Regions from separate parts of the Streptomyces sp. WMMC940 genome, predicted to be linked through region 2. Evidence: riboswitches for the same ligand, from Rfam matches in the RefSeq annotation. Region 2 holds a riboswitch; the other holds the start of a gene.
What was found. A riboswitch is a leader RNA that binds a small molecule or an ion and turns the genes downstream of it on or off. The one in region 2 is predicted to bind cobalamin.
Positions count from the first base shown of each region.

Region 1: another riboswitch for cobalamin. It lies ahead of O7595_RS10505 (ribonucleoside-diphosphate reductase subunit alpha); the one in region 2 lies ahead of cobN (cobaltochelatase subunit CobN).

Region 1 covers NZ_JAPZBC010000001.1:2,425,821-2,431,413, forward strand. Annotated here, with positions in the region: gene O7595_RS10495 (carbon starvation CstA family protein) at 1-164, shown strand, start outside; gene O7595_RS10500 (YbdD/YjiX family protein) at 179-385, shown strand; cobalamin riboswitch at 615-754, shown strand; gene O7595_RS10505 (ribonucleoside-diphosphate reductase subunit alpha) at 880-3,261, shown strand; gene O7595_RS10510 (ribonucleotide-diphosphate reductase subunit beta) at 3,317-4,324, shown strand; gene def (peptide deformylase) at 4,632-5,261, opposite strand; gene O7595_RS10520 (tetratricopeptide repeat protein) at 5,328-5,593, opposite strand, start outside.
Region 2 covers NZ_JAPZBC010000001.1:3,610,854-3,616,446, reverse strand. Annotated here, with positions in the region: gene O7595_RS15870 (precorrin-2 C(20)-methyltransferase) at 1-1,296, opposite strand, end outside; gene O7595_RS15865 (precorrin-8X methylmutase) at 1,293-1,934, opposite strand; gene O7595_RS15860 (hypothetical protein) at 1,931-3,247, opposite strand; cobalamin riboswitch at 3,305-3,441, shown strand; gene cobN (cobaltochelatase subunit CobN) at 3,479-5,593, shown strand, end outside.

The DNA of each region.
Region 1 (5,593 bases), 1.2 Mb from region 2:
GGCTCGCCGAGGTCCCGTACGTCGAGTCCAAACTGGTCGCGCCCGCCGGGCTGTTCGCCACCAGGGAGGAGAAGGCGGAGCTCGCGGCGGTCGGCGCCGGCGCCCCGGCCCCCGAGTCGGCCGGCGCCGCGGACTCCGAGGCCGCGGGCAGCGGCAAGGCGTGAGTACCGTGGGAGCCATGACTGCGGTGGGCGGAGTACGGCGGGCGGTGAACTGGATCCGCTGGTACGTGCGCGAGGTCTCGGGCGAGTCGGTGTACGACCGTTACGTGGCCCATGCACGGTCGCACGACCCCGACGCGGAGGTCATGTCCCGCCGCGAGTTCGAACGCTGCCGCATGGACGAGCGGGAGGCCGACCCCCGCAAGGGGTTCCGCTGCTGCTGAGCGTCCGCGCCGAAGGCCGCACACGGGCCTCCGCGTTCCCCGCCGGGGAACGCGGAGGCCCGTCGCCTTACCCGCGGGGCACGCTGCCCTGACGGCACCGTGGCGCGGCCCGGCTCCGTACGGACACCCGGACCGGACGGGCGTCCGTGTCCGCCCGTCTCCGTGCCCGGGCCTCGAGCGGTCACGACACAACATGTGGGGGGTTCCGCAACTCACCGCCCCCACATGTATGCTCATGCTCGCTGTCGCCGCAGGGGAATCCGGTGGGAATCCGGAACTGTCCCGCAACGGTGTGACGGTGTGCGCGGGCCTGATCCAGGTCCTCGTACGCCCGTGAGTCCGAGGACCTGCCGACGGTGCGCCCGGACCCTCCGGCCCGGGTGCCCAGACGTCCGGGCCTCGCGGAAAAGGCCGGTGGACGCGGTCCGCCCTGCCCGGGTGTGCGTCCGTGCCCCTGCCCCGCCGGCCCCCAACCGAGCGAGGGAGAGCACCCCGTGACCATCGCGCCGCCCGATCCTGCTTCAGCGCAGCTCGCCGACGGACCAGGCACCGCGCTCCTGCGGACCCTGACCGAGCTCACCGCGGACCTGCCCGACGCCGACCCCGGCCGGGTCGCCGCCGCCGCCCTCCGGGGCCGGCACGCGGGCTCGGACGAGGCCGAACTGCGCGAACTGGCCACGGAGGCGGCCGCCGGCCTGATCTCCGAGGACCCGGCGTACTCCCGGCTCGCGGCCCGGCTGCTCACCCTCACCATCGCGGAGGAGGCCGCCGGGCAGGGAGCGACCGCGTTCTCCGCCTCCATCGCCGTGGGAAGCCGCGAGGGGCTGATCGCGGACCGCACGGCCGCGTTCGTCCAGGCCCACGCCCGGCGCCTCGACTCGCTGGTCGACCCGGCCGCCGACGACCGCTTCGGCTACTTCGGCCTGCGCACCCTCTACAGCCGCTACCTGCTCCGGCACCCCATCACCCGCGAGGTCATCGAGACCCCGCAGTACTTCATGCTGCGCGTCGCCTGCGGTCTCGCCGAGGACGACTCCCTGCGCGCCCTGGACGAAGTGGCCTCCCTCTACGGGCTGATGAGCCGCCTCGACTACCTGCCGTCCTCCCCCACGCTCTTCAACTCCGGCACCCGGCACCCCCAGATGTCGTCCTGCTACCTGCTGGACTCGCCGCTGGACGAGTTGGACTCCATCTACGAGCGCTACCACCAGGTCGCACGGCTCTCGAAGCACGCCGGCGGCATCGGGCTGTCGTACTCCCGCATCCGCTCCCGCGGTTCGCTCATCCGCGGCACCAACGGGCACTCCAACGGCATCGTGCCCTTCCTGCGCACGCTGGACTCGTCGGTGGCGGCCGTCAACCAGGGCGGTCGGCGCAAGGGCGCGGCCTGTGTCTACCTGGAGACGTGGCACGCGGACATCGAGGAGTTCCTGGAGCTGCGCGACAACACCGGCGAGGAGGCGCGCCGCACGCACAACCTCAACCTGGCGCACTGGATCCCCGACGAGTTCATGCGCCGGGTGAACGCCGACGCCGACTGGTCGCTGTTCTCCCCCGCCGACGTGCCCGACCTCGTGGACCTGTGGGGCGACGACTTCGACGCCGCCTACCGCAGGGCGGAGGCCGCCGGACTCGCCCGCCGCACCATCCCCGCCCGTGAGCTCTACGGGCGCATGATGCGCACCCTCGCCCAGACCGGAAACGGCTGGATGACCTTCAAGGACGCCTCCAACCGCACCGCCAACCAGACCGCGGAGCCCGGCACCGTCGTCCACTCCTCCAACCTCTGCACCGAGATCATCGAGGTCACCGACGACGGCGAGACCGCCGTCTGCAACCTCGGCTCGGTCAACCTCGGCGCGTTCGTGGTGCAGGACGCCGCCGACGGCGGGGACGTGATCGACTGGGAGCGGCTGGACGACACCGTCCGCACCGCCGTCACCTTCCTCGACCGGGTCGTCGACATCAACTTCTACCCCACCGAGCAGGCCGGCCGCTCCAATGCCAAGTGGCGCCCGGTGGGCCTCGGCGCCATGGGCCTCCAGGACGTCTTCTTCAGGCTGCGGCTGCCCTTCGACTCCGCCGAGGCGAAGGCCCTGTCGACGCGGATCGCGGAGCGGATCATGCTGGCCGCCTACGAGGCGTCCTGCGACCTCGCGGAGCGCAACGGGCCCCTCCCCGCCTGGGAGCGGACCCGCACCGCACGCGGGGTGCTGCACCCCGACCACTACGACGCGGAACTCGCCTGGCCGGAGCGCTGGGCCGCGCTGCGCGAGCGCGTCGCCGCCACCGGCATGCGCAACTCGCTCCTCCTCGCGATCGCGCCGACGGCGACGATCGCGTCGATCGCCGGTGTGTACGAGTGCATCGAGCCGCAGGTCTCCAACCTCTTCAAGCGCGAGACCCTCTCGGGCGAGTTCCTCCAGGTCAACTCCTACCTGGTGGACGACCTGAAGAAGCTCGGCGTGTGGGACGCCCAGACGCGTGAGGCGCTGCGCGACTCGGGCGGCTCGGTGCAGGGCCTGAACTGGATCCCGGCGGAGGTCCGGGCGCTGTACCGCACCGCCTGGGAGATCCCCCAGCGCGGCCTGATCGACATGGCGGCGGCGCGCACCCCGTTCCTCGACCAGTCCCAGTCGCTGAACCTGTTCATGGAGACGCCGACCATCGGCAAGCTCTCCTCGATGTACGCGTACGCGTGGAAGCAGGGCCTGAAGACCACGTACTACCTGCGCTCCCGCCCCGCGACCCGGATCGCCCGCGCCGCCTCGGGCGCGGCGCCGGCCGCCGCCACCATCCCCGTCCAGCAGGCGGCCGACCCCGACGCCGTCGCCTGCTCCCTGGAGAACCCGGAGTCCTGCGAGGCCTGCCAGTAACTCCGCCCCGCATCCGCACACCACCACTGGAGGACGGCGCCCCGCGCCGGCTGCTATGAACGCCAAGAACCTGCTCGACCCGGGCTTCGAGCTGACGCTGCGCCCGATGCGCTACCCGGACTTCTACGACCGCTACCGGGACGCCATCAAGAACACCTGGACGGTGGAGGAGGTCGACCTCCACTCGGACGTCGCCGACCTCGCCAAGCTGACCCCGGGCGAGCAGCACCTGATCGGCCGCCTGGTCGCCTTCTTCGCGACCGGCGACTCGATCGTCGCGAACAACCTCGTGCTGACGCTGTACAAGCACATCAACTCCCCCGAGGCGCGCCTGTACCTGTCGCGGCAGCTCTTCGAGGAGGCCGTGCACGTCCAGTTCTATCTGACCCTGCTGGACACCTATCTGCCCGATCCCGAAGACCGCGCCGCGGCCTTCGCCGCGGTGGAGAACATCCCGTCGATCCGGGAGAAGGCCCAGTTCTGCTTCCGGTGGATGGACTCGGTCGAGAAGATCGACCGGCTGGAGACGCAGACCGACCGCCGCCGCTTCCTGCTGAACCTGATCTGCTTCGCGGCCTGCATCGAGGGGCTGTTCTTCTACGGGGCCTTCGCCTATGTGTACTGGTTCCGTTCGCGGGGTCTGCTGCACGGACTGGCGACCGGGACGAACTGGGTCTTCCGGGACGAGACCATGCACATGAACTTCGCGTTCGAGGTCGTGGACACGGTCCGCAAGGAGGAGCCGGAGCTCTTCGACGACGCGCTCGGGCAGCAGGTCACGGACATGCTGAAGGAGGCGGTCGAGGCGGAGCTGCAGTTCGCCCGCGACCTGTGCGGCGACGGTCTGCCGGGAATGAACACCCAGTCGATGCGCGAGTACCTGGAGTGCGTCGCCGACCAGCGGCTGACCCGGCTCGGCTTCGCCCCGGTGTTCGGTTCCCGGAACCCCTTCTCCTTCATGGAGCTGCAGGGCGTGCAGGAACTGACGAACTTCTTCGAGCGCCGGCCGTCGGCGTACCAGGTCGCCGTGGAGGGCACGGTCGATCTCGACGAGGAGTTCTGACGAGGAGTTCTGAGGACGACGCCCGGCGGAGCCGGGTGTGCGCGGGCGGGTGCCCGGACCGCGGATCGGTCCGGGCACCCGCCCGCGTCGCCGTCGCCCCGAGCCCGTCGTTCGGATCCCGCAGCCGGACGCCGACCAGAAGCGGCTCGCGCGGTGGTCGACGTGGGTGTGGTCACGTGGCCCGGGCAGCCGGGGCCGAGGACGCCGTCGAAGCCGTGGTTGCGGGCCTGCCGGGCGAGGGCGCACGCGAGTGCGGACGGGGACCCGGCAAGCCCCCCGACGCACCGGAATGGCCGTCGGGAGCGGGTCAGTCGTTGGGCACCGTCTCGTAGCGCGGTGTGCCCTCCGCCATCTGCCGCAGCGCGTCCTTGCGGTCCCGCTTCGACAGCCGGTCGATGTAGAGCCGGCCGTAGAGGTGGTCCGTCTCGTGCTGCAGGCAGCGTGCGAAGTAGCCGGTACCGCGCACCTTGATCGGCTTGCCCTCGGCGTCCTGGCCGTGCACCTCGGCGTAGTCCGGGCGGGCGAGCGACGCGTACGCCGTCGGGACCGACAGGCAGCCCTCGTTGGAGTCGTCGAGGACCCGGCGCTCCGGCGGCAGCTCCTGCAGCACCGGGTTGCACACGACGCCCACGTGGCGCGCGCCCTCGTCGTCCGGGCAGTCGTAGACGAAGACCTTGAGGTCCACGCCGATCTGGTTGGCGGCCAGACCCACGCCCTCGGCCGCCCGCTGGCTGGCGAACATGTCGTCGATCAGCGCCGCGAGCTTGTCGTCGAACTCGGTGACGTCCTGGCACTCCTTGTGGAGGACCGGGTTGCCGACGACGGTGATGGGACGGGCACTGCCCCGCTCACGGTACGCCCGCTCGCGCTCCTCGCAGTCCTCCGTGTCGACGACGAAGCCGTCGTTGATCTGCTCGTCCGTCTCCTGCTGCGCCATTTCCGCCGTAAGCCTTCCTCAAAACCGTCTCGATGACCCGTACAGCCTACGGCCCGGCGACAGTGGTCAGCAGACTTCCTCAAGATCGCGCCACTCGCGGCTGTCGGGGCTGTCCGCCACCCAGCCGTCGAGGAGACCCCGTACGAGCGCGGCGGGGGCGGCGATTCCGCACTCCCGCTCCGGCACCCACAGCTCACCGGCCGTGCGGTGGCCCAGCGGACCAGGATGGCCCGGCTCGCTGTGGTCGTGCGGGTCCAGGTGCTCCCCGTCCCCCTCGGCACTCGGCATCACGCCCTCGGAGCAGGCCCGGCAGAGCAGCCGCACCGACGAGG
Region 2 (5,593 bases):
GCCGAGCAGCAGTTCACGGGCCTTGGCGACCTGCCAGGTCCGGCTGCGTGAACCGGGGTTGTAGAGGGCCAGGACGAGATCGGCACGGGCCGCCACCGTCAGCCGCTCCGCGATGACCTCCCACGGCTTCAGCCGGTCGGAGAGGGAGATGGTGGCGTAGTCGTGCCCCAACGGTGCCCCGGCGCGCGCCGCGGCGGCATTCGCCGCGGTGAGGCCCGGCAGCACGCGCACGGGCACGTCCGCGTACGGCTCCTGCGCCGCGACCTCCAGCACGGCCGTGGCCATGGCGAAGATCCCGGGGTCGCCGCCCGACACCACGGCCACCCGGCGGCCGCGCCGGGCGAGGTCGAGGGCGAACTCCGCCCGCTCGGACTCCACCTTGTTGTCCGAGCCGTGGCGGCGCTGCCCCGCCCGCACCGGCACCCGGTCCAGATAGGTCGTGTAGCCGACCAGGTCGTCGGCGGCGGCGAGCGCGCCGCGGGTCTCGGGCGTCAGCCACAGCGGCCCGGCCGGTCCGGTGCCCACGACGACGACCTCGCCCCGGGGCCGCGCCTCCGGCCGCACCTCGTCGATCCGGCTCGGCAGCACCGCCACCGAGAAGTACGGCACCGACTCCGGGTCCACCTCCGCCAGCCGCTCCGTGCGCTCGCCGGCCATCGTGGCCCGCTCCACGTAGCGCGCGTCCTCCAGCCGGCCCGCCCGCTCCAGTGCCCGCCGCACGGCGGGGAAGGTCCGGCCGAGCTTCATCACCACCGCCGAGTCGGTGGCGGCGAGACGGGCCGCCAGCTCCTCCTCGGGCAGTGTGCCCGGGACGATCGTCAGCACCTCCTCCGCCTCGCACAGCGGCTCCCCGAGCCGCGCGGCCGCCGCGCTCACCGAGGTCACGCCGGGGATCACCTCGGTCGGGTACCGATGGGCGAGCCGCTTGTGCATGTGCTGGTAGGAGCCGTAGAAGAGCGGATCGCCCTCCGCGAGCACGGCCACCGTCCGCCCGGCGTCGAGATGCGCCGCGAGCGTGGCCGCGGCCTCCTCGTAGAAGTCGTCGAGCGCCCCCCGGTAGCCGCCGGGGTGGTCGGTGGTCTCGACGGTGATCGGGTACATCAGCCGCTCCTCGATGTGGTCGGGGCGCAGGTGCTCCGCCACGATCGAGCGGGCGATGGAACGGCCGTGCCGGGCGCAGTGGTACGCCACGACGTCCGCCTCCGCGACGACCCGGGCCGCCCGGAGCGTCATCAGCGACGGGTCCCCGGGGCCGAGCCCGACGCCGTACAGCCTTCCGGTCCGCTGTGTGCTCACTCCGCCTCACTCGCCATCGCGTTGATCGCGGCCGCGGCCATGGCGCTGCCGCCGCGCCGGCCGCGCACCACCAGGTACTCCGGACCACCCCCGTGCGCGGCGAGGGCGTCCTTGGACTCGGCCGCGCCTATGAAGCCCACCGGCACGCCGATGACGGCGGCCGGGCGGGGCGCTCCCTCGTCGATCATCTCCAGCAGCCGGAAGAGCGCGGTGGGGGCGTTGCCGACGGCGACCACGGAGCCTTCGAGGCGGTCCCGCCACAGTTCGAGCGCGGCGGCGCTGCGGGTCGTGCCGAGCCGTGCGGCCAGTTCCGGCACGGACGGCTCGGACAGCGTGCAGATCACCTCGTTGCCCGCGGGCAGCCGCTTGCGGGTGACGCCGCTGGCGACCATCTGCGCGTCGCACAGGATCGGGGCCCCTGAGCGCAGCGCCTCTCGGGCCCGGGCCACCACCCCGGGCGAGTACGCGAGGTCGCGGACGAGGTCGACCATGCCGCAGGCGTGGATCATCCGCACCGCGACCTGGCCGACGTCGGCCGGGAGCGCGTCGAGCGCGGCCTCTGCGCGGATCGTGGCAAAGGACTGGCGGTAGATCTCCGCGCCGTCCTTCTCGTAGTCGAACACGGTCTTGTCGCTCATTTCGTCGTACGGGTTCGGGCTGTGGCGATGGTGCCTTCGAGCTCGGCGCGGGACGGCACGGGTACGGAAGTGCCGTGCGCGGTCACCCGGTACGCGCCGTCCCCGGTGGCCACGACGTCCACGTACTCCCCCTGCGGACGGCCGCAGCGCCGCTCGCAGCCCGACCAGTACACGGGCAGGCCGCCCCGGCCGGGGGTCACGTCGGCCCGCACGTCGGCCAGGGACTTGGCGCATCCGGGCCGGCCGGTGCACGCGCCCACCCCCCACCAGGGCGAGTCGGTGCCGGTGACGAGACCCGCCCGCCCGAGGGTGTCGAGCCGCGCCCGCGCCGTGCCGCGGTCCGCGAACCCCGGCACGACGACCCCGCGCCACGGGGTCAGCCGCACCTCGTCCGCGGGCGCCGGCAGCAGCTGCCGCAGTTGCGCGACGGTGAGCCGACCGAGTGGAGCGGCGACGGACACGGTCCAGCCGTCCGGTCCCTCCACGACACCGGGCAGCGGTCCGGTGCCGGGCCCCTCGGGCCGATCCACAGGCGGGCCCGGGGCCGGATCCGGGGTGGAGCATTCCGTTCCGGTGAGGAGGGGGAGCGGTTCCGCCGCCACCCCCGCTCGCACCAGCCACCCGTCCACGTCGATGTCCTGCCCCTCCGGCAGCTCCCGCACGCGCCACGCGCCCGTGCCCGCCCCGGCGGCCGCGGTCAGGAACGCCTCCGCCGCGGCGAGCGCCGCGCGTGCGGCGTCGGTGGCACGTACACGGAAGGCGTGGCGCCCGACCCGCAGCACCGCGCGCCCGTCCGTCCCTGCGAGCAACGTCACATCCGCGCCGAGTCCGGCGACATCGCCCCGGCCGTCGTCCAGGGCGAACAGGAACCGGCCCGAGAGCCTCGCCGCCCGGTCGCTCGCGCACAGCAGGGCGTCCAGCTCCCGGGCCCACAACTGCACGTCGGCGCTGCCGAGTCCGTCCAGTCCGGCCAGCGGCGAGGCCACGACGTTGCGCACCCGCTCATGGGCCTCGGCGGGCAGCAGCCCGGCGTCACGCAGCAGTTCCGCCAGTTCCGCCCCGCAGCCGTCCGCCAGGCCGCGCAGCTCGGCGTTCCCCCGGGAGGTGACGCTCAGAGCCCCGTCGCCCAGTCGCTCGGCCGCGGTGGCCAGCACACGCAGCTGATGCTCGGTCAGCAAACCGCCGGGAAGGCGGAGTCGGGCCAGCCGCCCGTCGTCCGCCGCATGCAGCCGCAGCGCGCCCGGGCAGGCGTCACTCCGGTCCCGTATGCGGGGTTCGCCCCGGTCCGGGGGTGTTGTGGGTGTGGGCGGCATGGCGGCGAGCATACCCACGTCCTTCCAGGTGGCCGCCCTGCCGGCGGGCCGCAGCCTCTACTATGCAGAACGGCACAGGGTCCCAGGGCCCTAGGGAGGAAGCCCGGTGGGAATCCGGCGCGGTCCCGCCACTGTGAACCGGGTCCCGGCGACGGGGTCCGGTGAGTCAGGAACTCCCGCCGACCACGACCACCCGGGGCGCGGAAACCCCGAGGAAGGCCTGCGCACGCGATGACGCACGCGACGATCCTGCTGCTGTCGACCTCCGACACCGACCTGCTCAGCGCCCGCGCCGCCGAGGGCCCGGTCCGGTACCGCTTCGGGAACCCCTCCCGCCTCCCACTCGACCGGCTCCCCGAGCTCCTCGACGGCATCGATCTGGTCGTCGTGCGCCTCCTCGGCGGTGTCCGCGCCTGGCAGGAGGGCCTCGACGCGCTGTCGGCGCAGGGCCGGCCGGTGGTCGTCCTCACCGGCGAACAGGCCCCGGACGCCCAGCTGATGGAGACGTCCACCGTCCCCATCGGCATCGCGGCCGAGGCCCACGCCTACCTCGCCCACGGCGGCCCGGACAACCTGGAGCAGCTCGCCCGGTTCCTGTCGGACACCGTCCTGCTCACCGGCCACGGCTTCGCACCGCCCGCGCCCGCCCCCACGTGGGGCGAGCTGGAGCGCACCCCGCGTCGCGACAGCGGCCCGGTCGTCGCCGTGCTCTACTACCGGGCCCACCACATGAGCGGCAACACCGCCTTCGTCGGCGCCCTGTGCGACGCCGTCGAGGACGCCGGCGGCCGGGCCCTCCCGCTCTACGTCGCCTCGCTGCGCGCCCCCGAGCCGGAGCTGCTGGAACGGCTCCGCGACGCCGACGCCGTCGTCACCACCGTCCTCGCCGCCGGCGGCACCCGACCCGCCGAGGCCCAGGCCGGAGGGAACGACGAGGCGTGGGACGCGGGCGCGCTCGCCTCGCTCGACGTGCCCGTGCTGCAGGCCCTGTGCCTGACCGGGCCGCGCAGCGCCTGGGAGGAGAGCGACGAAGGGCTGTCCCCGCTGGACGCCGCTGGCCAGGTCGCCGTCCCCGAGTTCGACGGTCGCCTCATCACCGTGCCGTTCTCGTTCAAGGAGATCGACGAGGACGGCCTCCCGGCGTACGTCGCCGACCCCGAGCGCGCCGCCCGCGTCGCGGGCATCGCCGTGCGCCACGCCCGGCTGCGGCACATCCCCAACGCCGAGAAGCGCCTCGCGCTCGTCCTCTCCGCGTACCCGACGAAGCACTCCCGCATCGGCAACGCCGTCGGCCTCGACACCCCGGCCTCCGCCGTGGCGCTGCTGCGCCGGCTCCGCGACGAGGGCTACGACTTCGGTACCGAGGAGATCCCCGGCCTGGCGTCCGGCGACGGCGACGAACTGATCCGCGCGCTCATCGAGGCCGGCGGCCACGACCAGGACTGGCTCACGGAGGAGCAGCTCGCCCGGAACCCGGTCCGCATCCCGGCCGCCGACTACAAGCGCTGGTACGCGACCCTGCCGCAGGAACTGCGCGAGCACGTCGAGGAGCACTGGGGCCCGGCGCCCGGCGAGATGTTCCTGGACCGCTCCCGCAACCCGGAGGGCGACATCGTCCTGGCCGCCCTGCGCCGCGGCAACCTGCTGATCGTCATCCAGCCGCCACGCGGATTCGGCGAGAACCCGATCGCGATCTACCACGACCCCGATCTGCCGCCCTCGCACCACTACCTCGCCGCCTACCGCTGGATCGCGTCCCCGCAGTCGAATGGGGGTGCCTCCCAGGCCGAAGGCTCTGGGGGAGGGTTCGGCGCGGACGCGATGGTCCACCTCGGCAAGCACGGCAACCTGGAGTGGCTGCCCGGCAAGAACGCCGGGCTGTCCGCGGCCTGCGCGCCCGACGCCGCGCTCGGCGACCTGCCGCTGGTGTACCCGTTCCTGGTCAACGACCCGGGAGAAGGCACCCAGGCCAAGCGCCGCGTCCACGCCACCCTCGTCGACCACCTCGTCCCGCCGATGGCCCGCGCCGACTCCTACGGCGACATCGCGCGCCTGGAGCAACTGCTCGACGAGTACGCCCAGATCTCCGCCATGGACCCGGCGAAGCTGCCCGCGATCCGCGCCCAGATCTGGACCCTGATCCAAGCGGCGAAGCTCGACCACGACCTCGGGATGCAGGACCGCCCCGACGACGACGGCTTCGACGACTTCCTGCTGCACGTCGACGGCTGGCTCTGCGAGGTCAAGGACGCCCAGATCCGCGACGGACTGCACGTCCTCGGCAGCGCGCCCACCGGCCCCGAGCGGGTCAACCTCGTCCTGTCGATCCTGCGTGCCCGGCAGATC